DNA from 3 places in the Thalassotalea piscium genome. Region 3 is predicted to be linked to each of the others. Evidence: predicted binding sites of a transcription regulator. Region 3 holds the regulator's gene; each other region holds the start of a gene.
The links. Region 3 encodes sigma-54, which starts transcription at its own class of promoters, with help from an activator protein. Its sites were predicted from a motif close to GTTGGCACGNNNNTNGNNT; they were not measured.
Positions count from the first base shown of each region.

Region 1 (4,598 bases), 1.8 Mb from region 3:
GTCATGGCGGCACCATTTCAGCTAAAAGTCAGGTGAATCACGGCACTACTTTTACCATTAGTATACCGCACCAATATACAGCACCAACTACAATGGCAGAATAACCAATTAAAGGAATTTACACCATGAAAACAAGCACTCCCATTGTAATATTAATGGCTGATGACGATGAAGATGATCGTTTACTTGCACGCGATGCATTAATTGAAAGCAGAGTAATAAACGAATTACACTTTGTTGAAGACGGTGTTGAATTACTCGATTATTTAACACACCAAGGCAAATTTAAAGACAAAGAAAGCGCACCTAGGCCAGGACTAATACTGCTTGATCTAAATATGCCCCGTAAAGACGGCCGAGAAGCGTTAAAAGAAATAAAAGCTAACCCTGAATTAAAGGGTATTCCTGTTGTTATTTTAACAACGTCAAAGCAAGAAGAAGATATGGTCAAAGGCTATGAACTGGGTGCAGCGTCATATATTACTAAACCTGTTAACTTTGAAGGGCTTGTCGACTTAATGAAAGCACTAGGTAAATACTGGGTAGAGTTTGTTGATCTGCCATCGTATAACGAAAAAAATTAGTAACAACACTATGTCTAAGTTAAGTACCCGTATTTTATTAGTTGAAGATGACGAAGATGATTATATTCTCACCTGCGATTACCTTCAGCAAATGCCAAGTCATCACTTTACTATTGACTGGGTCGATAACCCTGTTGAAGCATTAGCGCTGCTAAAAGCAAATACCCATGATATTTGCTTGTTAGACTATCAGCTAGGTGGTTTAAACGGTTTAGCGGTACTTAAACAAACCTCTGCTGATGGCTGCACTGTGCCAATTATTATGCTTACAGGGCAAACAGATACTGAACTTGATAACAGCGCGCTCGATGCCGGTGCGGTAGATTACTTAGTAAAATCTGAACTTAATAGCGCAAGATTTAACCGAGCAATTCGCTATGCACTGGCAAGAAAAGACATAGAAAATGAACGAGTTGAACGAATAAAAGCTGAGGCTAAAAGCCGATCCAAAGATAAGTTTCTAGCACATTTAAGCCATGAATTACGTACGCCACTCACCTCAATACTTGGCTATACAGAATTACTACTGAGTGATCACGCTAACAATGCAATTCAACCTGAACTTACTACTATATTAGACAACGGTAAACACCTATTGGGGTTATTAAATAATGTACTCGACCTCTCTAAAATTGCCGCTGGAAAGTTTGAACTCAATAACACCACAGTGTCATTTGAAAGCTTTATTGTAGATGTTTACACACTCATGTCTATGTCGGCACAAGATAAAGGTATTAACCTAAATTTAATTGCTAAAACCAAACTACCTATCGAAATTACGGCTGATCCCCTTAGATTACGCCAAGTGCTGATTAACATTATTCATAATGCAATTAAATTCACCAATCATGGCTCTGTTGACCTTCATATTTGGTTAGAGGATAACGCCAATAAGCCATGCTTATGTTTTTCAATAAGCGATACCGGTGTTGGTATACCTGACAGTTTGTTAGCAACAATATTTAAACCTTTTGAACAAGTTCAAGATATTGTTTCACGTAACGAAGAAGGCGCAGGCCTTGGTTTATCAATTTGCAGTGAACTGTTAAAGCATATGGGTGGCAATATATCAGTTGAATCAACACTAGGTGTGGGTAGTAAGTTTGTAGTATCGATTGACCCTGGCAACATTTCAGGTGTTGAACAAAAAACGTTATCCTTCAAGCGTAGCGATTATAAGTCATCAACAGAAACCCTTAGCAAACTTTCAGGCAAAGTATTAATTGTTGATGACATTGATGATATTAGACGATTAATTGGCTATGTTTGCCGCTCCTTTGGCCTTGAAGTGAGCTATGCAAATAATGGCCAGCAAGCGATTTCAAAAATAGTTTCAGCAAGCGAGTCTTGTGCACCTTATGATCTAGTTTTAATGGATATTCACATGCCTGTGTTAGATGGTAAAAGGGCTATATCTCAGCTTAGAAACATGCACATAAACACTCCAATACTAGCAATAACTGCGGCAACAATGAAAGGGGTACAACGAGAGTTGCATGACCTAGGCTTTAATGACGTAGTTCCCAAACCCATAGATAAATACGAATTACATCAAAAAATTATGCAGCAGCTCATTAAGTCTCCGCTTGATTCAACAGTGCAACATAAAAACAACACCAAAAAAAACATTAAAAATAATGAACGTATACTGCTAATTGAAGACGATGTTGATGCTGCAGAAATCACTGCATTATTACTTCAAAGCTTAGATAAAGCAGTAACAATAGCTCACAGCGCAACAGCAGCAAACAACATACTTATTACAGATAAGCACTGGCAGTATATATTAGTTGACATGAACCTGCCTGATGCTAATGGCCTAATCCTCAGTTCGTCACTAAAGCAGCAAGTACCCAATGCCAATATAACCATTGTTAGCGGTAATCAGGTATCAAAAGAAAGTATTGCCCAATCGGGGGCCGATAAAGCGCTACTCAAACCAATAAACCTCGCACTACTTCAACAACTGTTTGATCAACAGTAACTTCTGCATACTGTGCAACTACTACAAAAGTACCTTGTAATATTTACCTAACCTTTTAAACGCCCAAATCAAGAAGATAAACAATACACTTACTTTTCAGTCACTTAATACATGGCACAACTATCGCATAGTTAAGGTATGTCAAACAATAAAGTAAAGGAGAAATCTAATGTTAAGTTGGGCATTCACTTTTTTAGTTATCGCAATAATCGCAGCCATATTTGGCTTTAGTGGAATAGCAGGTGCAGCAGCTGGAATAGCAAAAATTATCTTTTTCATCTTTGTAGTTTTACTTGTTATATCACTGATAGTTAACGCATTACGAGGAAAAGCTCCAAGAGCTTAACCATTATATTTTTTAAGGAGAATTTCATGAATATTAATAAAAACATTTCAATTACAGCACTAACACTTACCGTACTACTTAGCTTAGCAGCTTGTAGTGATGATAAAGCTGAAAACGCAGGTGAAAAAGTAGACAACGCAATAGCTAATACTAAAGATGCTGCAAAAGATGCTGGTGACAACTTAAAAGACGCCGCTGAAAGTGCAAAAGACAAAGTTAAAGATTTAGCAACAGATACTGGCAATGCTATTGAAGATGCCTGTGAAAAAGCTAAAGACAAACTTGATGTAAAAGATACTGATTGTTAAACACTAGTGCCAAACAATAGATATTATACCTAGAGGGTATATACCTAGTGAATTAAGTCATTTTAGTAAAAGACTAAAATCATTTAATTCACATTATTTTCATTACTTTAAGTTAAAATTAATTGAATAAATTAAACAATAAGGAAAGAAAATGAAAAACATGATCATGCTATTCGCAGCACTGCTAACTAGTATTTTACCAGTAACTACATTAGCAGGAACAGTAAGTTCTGCTTCAGTTATTGAGCAACAACGATCTGCTATCACCAAGCAACAAATATTATCAATGGTTGAAACAGATAAAGTGCAACAGCAATTAGTAGCGTTAGGTGTAAGCCCTGATGATGCAAAGCAACGTATCAATAACCTAACCAATGCCGAATTAGCATCGTTAAATAACCAAATTAACGATGCCCCAGCAGGCAGTGGTGTTGTTGGAACAATATTTACAGTGCTTCTTGTGGTTGCTGTGCTTGATTTATTAGGCGTTACTGATGCTTATTCGTTCATCGACCCTATTTAAATTAGCCAATAAAGTAATAAAGGTTGGCATTATAGCCAGCCTTTTTTCTCTGCTTGGTTGTGCCACCCCACCACAAACATTGCAGCTTGTTGAGCACGCGCCAACCAACATACCTGCTAAAGTAAATATTCAAGGCGTTCCTTTTTACCCTCAACAAGCCTATTATTGTGGGCCAACCACGCTTGCTGAGGTGTTTGAATACAATGGCGTAAAACAAACACCAGAACAAATTGCTCCGCAACTATTTATCCCAAAAAGGCAAGGTAGTTTACAGCTAGAAATGGTTGCTGCCATTAGACAACAAGGGTTTCTTGCTTACGCTAAACGTGGTTCATTAACAGAGTTAATGGATCTAGTTAACCAAAACATCCCAGTTATTGTGTTGCAGAACCTAGGCCTTTCTTGGTATCCATTATGGCATTATGCTGTTGTTAAAGGTTATGACTTACACACCCATGAGTTTATTCTTCATTCTGCTGACATTGAAAATCGCAGGGTATCAATGCAAGTATTTGAACGCACATGGCAACGGGCAAGCTTTTGGTTTGTTGCAGCGTTAACACCAACACAAAGCACAACACCTCTAGATGACTTTACTTATATTAGTGCCGCTCAAGATTTAATATCAACAGGGCAAGCGTTGGCTGCAATACCTTATTTACACAATGCCATTAAGGCTTGGCCAAATAACTGGTTAAGTTACTTTTTACTTGCCAATTATTATTTAGAGAAAGACGAAAACAAAAGCAGTAATTTAACCAAGGCTATTTTTTGGTTTGATCAGGGCATTAGCAATGGACAAAAGCAAAGCCATTATTTAAATAACTATGCTTATGCACGCTTTAAAAACGGT
Region 1 covers NZ_AP027362.1:2,427,248-2,431,845, forward strand. The annotation lists gene QUD79_RS10515 (sensor histidine kinase) at 1-104, shown strand, start outside; gene QUD79_RS10520 (response regulator) at 126-584, shown strand; gene QUD79_RS10525 (response regulator) at 595-2,568, shown strand; gene QUD79_RS10530 (DUF1328 domain-containing protein) at 2,738-2,914, shown strand; gene QUD79_RS10535 (hypothetical protein) at 2,941-3,222, shown strand; gene QUD79_RS10540 (PA2779 family protein) at 3,374-3,745, shown strand; gene QUD79_RS10545 (PA2778 family cysteine peptidase) at 3,717-4,598, shown strand, end outside.
Region 1: the regulator sigma-54 is predicted to act here: its motif matches at 2,679-2,697, upstream of QUD79_RS10530 (DUF1328 domain-containing protein).

Region 2 (4,598 bases), 590 kb from region 3:
AAATTGTCCCCCAATCTGGCTGATTAGTGATTAGGCAGTTAGATTTAAGGAGATGGCTGACTAATTTTTCACTGACAGGTTTTGGTGAAACAGATAGTTGAAGTAAGCTAGGGTCTAGCTGATAACTATCTATTTCAATATCTAAGTCATCAATACATTCATAATCACTTTTGATAAATGATAAGGCAGGGCATTGTTCAACGTTAAATAATGTAACCTCTACTTCACCTTCAACAATTTTTTGTAGATCAGTGAGAAGTGCTTTTTCTACATCTTTACCAGAGTTAAAGCGGCTTTGATTAAAGCTATTTAAATATAATTTAAACGATTTTGACTCTACAATATGAGCAGTGGTGCAAGGAAACCTAAACTCTGCCAACGCAACAATGGGCTTGCCTTTACTATTTAACCAAGATAACTCATAGCCATACCAAACATCTTCACCTTTAAAAGGTAAAGTACTTGCTGTTATCGAAAGTTGATCTCGGTTTAGACTACGCGGTACACCTTGTAGTAAACTAGGATCGTAATACTGACTATAGCTAGTTGATTTACCTAAAGTAAGTTGGTCTAATAATGAATTGTTACTGTATTGACTCATGATGTTAAATTATTGGGTATTTGTGTTCTATTTTACTGTATTTAGTTAGGAGAAGATATTGTTAAACAGCGGTTTATCCTCGTCACTTTGGTTGTTTAGTCAAAACTATGTTGAAGCTTATAAAAATCAGCTTAATCATTTACCGCTAGTTGAAATAGATGAGCAGTGGCCATCGTCATGTATTGTAAGTCAGTTTGACGAGCAGTTTAATACTTGGTTACCTCACAAAGTTGAGTCAACATTATCATTTGAAAACGTCGAAAAAGCTTTAGATGTAGAGTTACACACAGATATTTGTCAATACTTTACAACAATTTTTAGCGATAGTATTGCAGCAAATTGCGAACATGGAGAGTTGTCTTTGCTGTTCGCATGGAGCGAAGAAGATTTTGCACGATTGCAAGAAAATATTATTGGACATATTTTAATGAAGCGAAAGTTAAAGCAAAAAATTACTGTGTTTTTCGCAATCACAGATGATGAAAACTTTATCTTATCTATCGACAATGCCGACGGTTCTGTTTGGGTTGAAGGTATTGGTTGTGAGCCGCACAAAAAATTAGCAGACTCGTTGAACGAATTTATTCAACAATTAACGCCATTTGTATATCAGGGAGACCATCCTAAATAAGCTCAACTTTATTTTATCTTATCTATTTTTGATTCTAACTTGGTTATCCTCTGTTTTAATTGAACAATTTCTTGTTGGAGAGGATCAATCGCGTCAGCAATTAATTGCGTGATATTGTTAGTTGCTACAAGTGTTGAAGATGCTTTTATTTCAGTATCTCTGTTCAGGTTTATATTTTCTGGCTGATGTTGCCAATTTTTAAGCGTATTAATGAGCAAAGCTAAAGGAGCTGGTTGGCTTAACTTAGTTTTCACTAAGGCAAGAGTGGGCTTTTTACCTGCATTAGCGAGCTGGTTAGCGATGATTAAAATTTCTTCAGAAGTTGTCATAATAATTAAATAGCTGTGTTTAATTGACCATATTTTAGCTAAATAGTTAACTAAAGTCTTTATACAATTTAGTTTAATCTTTTCTTATTCCTTATATTTCAGTTGATTAAGGTAGTTGGCCTATAGCTTGCTATTAATTAGTTAAATAACCCATTTATTTAACAAGCTATTTTAAGGAACTTTCAATGAGCAAATCATTAATTGCGCTAACTCTACTTGCATCACTTTCATTAACAGGCTGTGTAATCGCGGTAAACGGTGAAGGAGATGGCAGTAACTTTTCATCAGACTTTAGTGATAGAGAAAGCGAAAATCGAAAAATAATTTCTAAACTTACTTTAAAGTCTAGTATTGTTGATGTGCAAAATCGCTTAGGGTTAGCAGATTTTACAGAATCTTTCGAGCAAGCAGGTCAAACGGTTAATGTGTTGTATTACCGTACACACCGTGTGCACAAAGACGGGTTAACAACTAAAGATGAATGCACTTATTTGCACTTTGTTGATGGGGCGTTAATTGATACCGGAAATGGCGCTGACTATAGTAGAAACATAAAAAATTAATCAACTGTTTTGCAGTAAACCTGCGCTCAATATTTGATCTTATTTTAATTTACCTGCTATGGTAGATACAAATAATAATATAAGGTTTTTTATGAGCGCAGATTTAAAAAAGGAAAGTGGTGTTGAGATCAGGGCAGCCTATCTTGTTGCTGAAGACTTGAAAGTAGCCGCCTCATTATTATATCAAGCCTACCACGACGATCCCGTTTTTTTAGAAATATTTGACGGTGATAGTATCGATTATGAGCAACGTTTGCGTACATCTATTCGAGAAGAGTTAGGTGCTTTTTGGCATGCTAAACAACCTATAGTAGGACTTTATTTAGGTGAAACCATGGTTGGTGTTGCTTGCTTAAATAAATCAGACGAAGGTGTTTCTTCTGGCAGGTTTTGGCATTGGCGTTTAAAAATGCTACTTGGCGCAGGTTACTTTAGTACCAAGCAAATGATTGAAAAAGAAGATATTATTTTATCGTCAGTGCCGATGGAAACCTTTCATATGCTAGCCTTTATTGCGATTCATCCTTTGCATCAACAACACGGCTTTGGCCGTTATTTAATGGCTGCGGTGACCACCATATTGGAAGAGCACCCAGACAGCGAAGGAGTCGCCGTTTTTGCGACTACAGAAAGATATCAAACATTTTTTACTGACGTTGGTTATCAGCTTATAACAAATGTTACTGTAGGCAATGTTTCTGGCTCACTTATGGTTAATTACAGAGAGTAAAGCCATATACCACTGTTCAGCTATACAACCTAATTTATGTCAATAAGGACTGCTATGTATCAGTCCTTTTTTAATGTGTAGATCTTGGGTTTTCGTGAGAAATCGATCTCAAATAGAATAACGCCTGCAAAGAAGTTAACATTTTTTGATTTTCAATTTTGCTTCAGAGAACGCGAGAATCTTGTTATAAACATCATGAATTGCGAGAAATCCATATAATCTAATAACGCCTAAAACAAAAAAACTTTAAATTAACTTTATAATTTTACAGATATTTTACAAGCTAATAAATTAGCAAATATAAACATTGTTTGATTTTAATAGGAGTAAATAGTGATTTTATATATTGGGTTAATTTTTGTTTTTAGTATTGTTATCTTTTTTTATTTCCTTCCAAACCATAAATTTTATAGTCGTCCTCATTATTTATTACTTTTGGGATTCAGCATATGTATTGTGGCTGCTACTTTTAACGATTTAGCAGCACTTATCATTGGGAAGTATCCAGTGTTATCAAAGCAGCATAATGTCGCTGTGTTACAGCAAGTGTCATCTTTATCATTAGCTGCCTTAGGGGGAGGTATAATAAGCTCTGCTTTTATGATTAGGGTTCAGCTTGCCCATACTAATAGAAAGTACATATTAAGAGAGCAACTTGATTTCTTAAAGCGAAATAACGAAGATCTAAAGAAAGAGTTGGAGCAAGCAAAGATAGCGTCGAATAAGGAACTAATGAGTTATTTTGTTGGAGAAAGGGTTTCTAACAAGAGGGAGGTTCGTAAGATAAATAAGGAACTAGAAATGCTAGACAAGCTATAGTGAATAAGCTTGTTTATCCAAACATATCTAGTTGTTGTTGTGCTTGCGTATTCTCAGAAAAGCAACACTCTAATACAGTATTAAGTTCATCTGATTTTTCGTAGATAAACGGTGATAATTCAGGCTCAAATTTCTGTTGTTTTAAGTGTTTGATGATTTTGCTAGAACAAGCATTTTTGCTTTCTGCCCAGTGGTCTATACAAATATAACTTTCTAAAAACGAGGCAATAGATTCTCCTGTGTAACAACGAATTGTCGGCTTCGTGATGAGTTCATCAATGTAATCAAGCTTACCTAATTGAACCACACGGTCTCTTGAAATACCAAGAATACGCTTGGTACGAGGCAATGTTACTGCGCTTAATGATTTTAAAAATATGGTATCAAGAAATTCTGCTAATACATTTTCATTGATGCAAATAGTGTCGATTAGCGTATCTTCTGTTAGGTCAATGTAAATGGGTAATTTGTGCTTGTAAATTTCGACTAATGCTTCATTACAGTCGAGCGTATATCTATCCAATAAATGTGATAAGTCAGTAAGCTTTATAGTCTCATGCTGCTTAGCTGTATTTTGCTGGCGTGTTTGATTAATAAAGTCTGATATATCAATAAAGCTAAAACGGCCTCGCCCCACACTCGTGACGGTTGATATTGACGGTAATTTAAATAAACCACGTGCTAACGACAAATCACACTTCAGCATGTTAGCAAAACCAGTTTGATCTAAGTGGTTAATCAGTAGTTCATCTAGTGCATGATATCTATTTAACAACGCTGCTTTATTTCTCGCGGTACAAGTAGTTTTGTTATGACTTGGTAAAGGCTCACTTGAAGTGGCAGTTGTGCCGACATTAGGGTTATAGCCTGAAACTAGCCAAGTGTTGTTCAACTTGCTTTGCATCGTATTGAAGGGGTAATAGAT
Region 2 covers NZ_AP027362.1:1,179,025-1,183,622, forward strand. The annotation lists gene queF (NADPH-dependent 7-cyano-7-deazaguanine reductase QueF) at 1-601, opposite strand, end outside; gene syd (SecY-interacting protein) at 660-1,232, shown strand; gene QUD79_RS05050 (hypothetical protein) at 1,241-1,561, opposite strand; gene QUD79_RS05055 (DUF3192 domain-containing protein) at 1,747-2,124, shown strand; gene QUD79_RS05060 (GNAT family N-acetyltransferase) at 2,216-2,854, shown strand; gene QUD79_RS05065 (hypothetical protein) at 3,188-3,673, shown strand; gene QUD79_RS05070 (TniQ family protein) at 3,687-4,598, opposite strand, start outside.
Region 2: the regulator sigma-54 is predicted to act here: its motif matches at 1,676-1,694, upstream of QUD79_RS05055 (DUF3192 domain-containing protein).

Region 3 (4,598 bases):
TCTTTGACTGGCTGATCTAACCCGGTATAAGTTTTAAGCTCCTTTTCCCAAAAAGGGTTTGGTAAAAAGCGAGCGTCAAATACATAGTCTGCATCTTGAGGTACGCCGTGCTTAAATCCGAATGACTCAAACACAACAACCATAGTGCCAGTTTTTTTACCTAAAATTCGCTCTCTTACCAAATCTGCGAGTTGGTGAGGGGTTAACTGGCTGGTATTTATGTATAAATGAGCGCGACTAGATATAGGCTCTAGTAACTTTTTCTCTAAAATTAGTGCCTGATCTAAGGCAATGTTTTGTCTAATTAATGGGTGTAATCGGCGAGTTTCGCTAAAGCGTTTAATTAAATCAGAGTCATCAGCATCTAAATAAAGAATATTTAGTTCAACAGTTGTGGGCAGGTAATCAAGTATTTCAGAAACGTCAGCTGGGTCGTTAGGTAAGTTTCGAACATCTAAGCTGACTGCGACTGTTTCATAATCATTTATTACGGTATGTGTTAACGCCGGTAGTAAATTTACGGGGATATTGTCAACACAGTAATAGCCTAAATCTTCAAGTACGCGTAGTGCGACACTTTTACCTGAACCTGAGCGACCACTCACAATGGTTAATTTCATTTTTCAGCCTTATTTGGCAAAATGTGTAGCCAATAATAGTGTTTATCTATCAATGGCTATAGTGTTAAAAAATTAACTGGCTTGTTTAATTAAATCAAACATTTCTTGCGCAGTAGTACTCTTTCGAATTTGTTTGCAAAGCTGTTTGTCGGTAAACAGCTCTGCGATATTTTGTAATGTCACTAAATGTTCTTCGCATTGTTGCTCAGGAACAAATAATGCAATAAAAATATCAACAGGTCTATTATCTATCGCGTCGAACTCTATCGGTTGTTCACTAGTGGCAACTATTGCGACAGTTTTGTTTGAATTAGTTAATCGGCCGTGAGGAATGGCTATACCATTACCTATCCCTGTTGAACCCATTTTTTCTCGTGCCATCAAACTTGTTAATAATTCATAAGTTGATGAGTCGTTAAGTTCGTTAGAAGCTGCATCACAGATAACTTCTAGTATTCGCTTTTTACTTGTGGCTTGAACTGCACATAAAGTGCAGTTCAAGCTAAGTAGTTCAAGTAACTTCATGATACCGGTTTACTTAGCTATATTTTATAGCGTTAATGTTGAGTTATTTTGCCTTTATATTTTAATATTTGGCGATCTAGTTTATCGACGAGTCGATCTATTGAAGTATACATATCCGCGTTATCGGCTTTAGCATGTACTTCTGTTCCGCTAAGGTTAACGGTTGCCTCCGCTATTTGACTATTCTTTTCTACTGTTAACACCACGTAAACATTATGAATTTGATCAAAATGTCTTTCTAATTTTGCGAATTTTGTATTTACGCTTTCACGTAATGCCTCGGTAATTTCAACATGATGACCTGTAAGATTAATTTGCATAACATTCAATCCTTATTGTTGCGTTTACTTAAAGTAAACTTTTACGTTGATTAGAAGGGGGAATAGATAAAGACTCTCGGTATTTTGCAATTGTTCTTCGTGCAACATTAATACCCTGCTCTGCGAGTAGTTCAGCCATTTTGCTGTCACTTAGCGGTTTAGCTGGTATTTCTGCAGCCACAAGTTTTTTAATCAATGCTCTAATTGCAGTTGATGAGCACTCGCCACCGTTTTCGGTACTTACATGGCTAGAGAAGAAAAACTTAAGTTCAAATATGCCTCGAGGAGTGTGCATATATTTTTGTGTTGTTACGCGAGAAATTGTAGATTCATGCATATCTACAGCTTCTGCAACATCGTTTAGCACCATGGGGCGCATCGCTTCAGGTCCATGTTCAAAAAAGCCTTGCTGGCGCTGCACGATACAGTTAGACACTTTTAATAACGTGTCGTTGCGGCTCTCTAAACTTTTAATAAACCATTTGGCTTCTTGCAAGTTTGATCTAATAAATTGGCTATCAGTTGAGGACTTCATAGAGCGTGCCATTGAGGCATATTGCTGGTTTACTGACAATTTAGGCGCAGTATCAGGATTGAGCTCAACAACCCAACGACCATTTTTTTTCTCAACGGAAACATCAGGAATAACGTATTGGTCTTCACCTTTAATGACACTGTCACCGGGGCGAGGATCTAATGTTTGAATTAAGCGGATAACCTCACGGAGCTGATCTTCTTTTAAGCGAGTTTTACGCATTAATTGTCGATAATCACGACTACCAAGTAAATCGATATGCTCGCGTAATACTAATTTGCTTTCTTCTAGCCAGGGTGTTGATTTGTCAAATTGATTAAGCTGAATAATTAAACAATCAGAAATGCTACGTGCACCTACACCTATAGGGTCGAACATATTAATCCGTTTAATAACGGCTTCTACTTCATCTAGCTCTAGATCGTCAGCGCCTACACTTTCTAATATTTCTTCAGCTGAAACAGTTAAATAGCCAGCGTCATCAATAGCATCTATGATCGCTGTGGCAATCGCGCGGTCTGTATCAGAGAAGGGAGTTAAGTCCATTTGCCAACGCAGGTGGTCTTGAATTGAATCGACAGTTTCGCCCTGATATGTGTAATCTTCGCTCGCAACACCTACGCCTGTATTTGATACACCGGCACTAAAACTTTCATCCCATGTTGTGTCTATATTTAATTCTTCAGGGATCTCGTTTTTGTCCATTGCCTCAGTAGTGGATATTTCGTCTATCGTTGGTGTAGAGTCTTCACTGCCATCATTATTATCAGTCGTACTTGTTTCAGTTGTAGAGGCAGAAAAAGCATCATCGAAATTATCTGTACTACTTTCCTGATCTGAATTTGAAGATTCATCAACTTCTAATAATGGATTACTGTCTAACGCTTCTTGTATTTCTTGTTGAAGATCCAAGGTCGACAGTTGCAACAATCTTATTGCTTGTTGCAACTGTGGAGTCATTGTAAGTTGTTGTCCAATTCGGAGCTGCAGACTAGGGCGCATCGAAATACTTATGTTCCTTTAATTATTAATAACGTTTATCGCATTAACTAATACTATAGTTTGAATATACTATAGCGTGAATTGCTCACCAAGGTATACATCTCTTACTGTTTGGTTGGCCAGTATTTGATTTGAATCCCCTTCTGCGATCAATTCGCCATGACTTACAATATAAGCGTGTTCACATACATCTAAAGTTTCACGTACATTATGGTCTGTAATTAATATACCAATGCCTCGTTGTTTTAAGTGTAGAATAATTTTTTTAATGTCTCCTACTGAAATAGGGTCAACGCCTGCAAAAGGCTCATCAAGTAAAATAAACTTAGGATCAGCAGCCAAGGCACGGGCAATTTCTACACGACGCCGCTCGCCACCTGAAAGACTCATACCTAAATTGTCTTTTATGTGGTTAATATTGAACTCTTCTAATAAATGTTCAAGCTTTTCTTGACGTTCAATCTCAGAAAGTTCTTTTCGTGTTTGTAAAATGGCCATTATATTGTCGTGTACAGTGAGTTTTCGAAAGATTGAGGCCTCTTGAGGTAAATAACCAATACCTTTTCGTGCGCGTTCGTGCATAGGGAGTAAGGTGATATCTTCATCGTTGAGTATTATACTGCCACTATCATTAGGCACTAACCCTACAATCATGTAAAACGATGTTGTTTTACCTGCGCCATTTGGTCCAAGTAAACCGACAATTTGCCCTTCTTGAACCTGCAAGCTTACATTTTTTACTACTTTACGGCCTTTATAAGCTTTCGCTAAGCTTGTGGCACAAAGAGTTGATATTTCCATAAGTTAATTTTTATCCAACGCTTTGGGTTGTAATACAGTTTTTACTCGATTATTTTCATCACTATCCGCATCGCTATCGGCACTGACTTGTTCCGTGACAAAATTGTAAGTAATTATACTGCCACTGACTTTGCTTCCTTCTTGGCGCAATTCTGCGTTACCAGAAATTACTACGATATTTTGGCTAGGCTGATATTTAATTTCATTAGCTTGTAAGTATATGGGCGTACCGTCATCAAGCTTTTGAGAAAAGGTTGCAGGATTGCCTTTGGCTATATATGTTTTTTCGTCGGTTTCGGTGTCAGTGATCACCTGTACTAAATCAGCTTTGATCCGTAACGTGCCTTGAGTGATCACAACATTATCGATATAGCTAAATATTTTATTTTTTAAATCAGCAGCCTGTCGAGAAGCATCGATATTAATTTCTTTTTTTAAGTCTAATTTGTCAGCATAACTTGTCGAAACTAATGCTGAGCTCATGCCTACTATAATAAGGCTAGTTTTTAATACTTTTAAAAATGGTTTGTACATGTTCAGTCAACGTCATTTGTTTTGTATTTAAGTCTACAATTAGTCCTGAACCATATATGGTGAAGTCTTTCCCTTCAATCATAATAGTTTGCTCAGAACTAATAATATTAGTATTAAGATCTAACTCTAAATACCGACCATGAATTTCTTGTATTAAGCTTGATTGATCTGTTGCCGTTAATGTTACGCGATTTTGTAGCCGTACGCGATTATTACTATATAGAGTCCCTTCATTAGCTTTTAGTTTCCAAGGTGTTTCAC
Region 3 covers NZ_AP027362.1:589,311-593,908, forward strand. The annotation lists gene rapZ (RNase adapter RapZ) at 1-620, opposite strand, end outside; gene ptsN (PTS IIA-like nitrogen regulatory protein PtsN) at 693-1,145, opposite strand; gene hpf (ribosome hibernation promoting factor) at 1,178-1,465, opposite strand; gene QUD79_RS02520 (RNA polymerase factor sigma-54) at 1,494-3,002, opposite strand; gene lptB (LPS export ABC transporter ATP-binding protein) at 3,072-3,797, opposite strand; gene lptA (lipopolysaccharide transport periplasmic protein LptA) at 3,807-4,286, opposite strand; gene lptC (LPS export ABC transporter periplasmic protein LptC) at 4,303-4,598, opposite strand, start outside.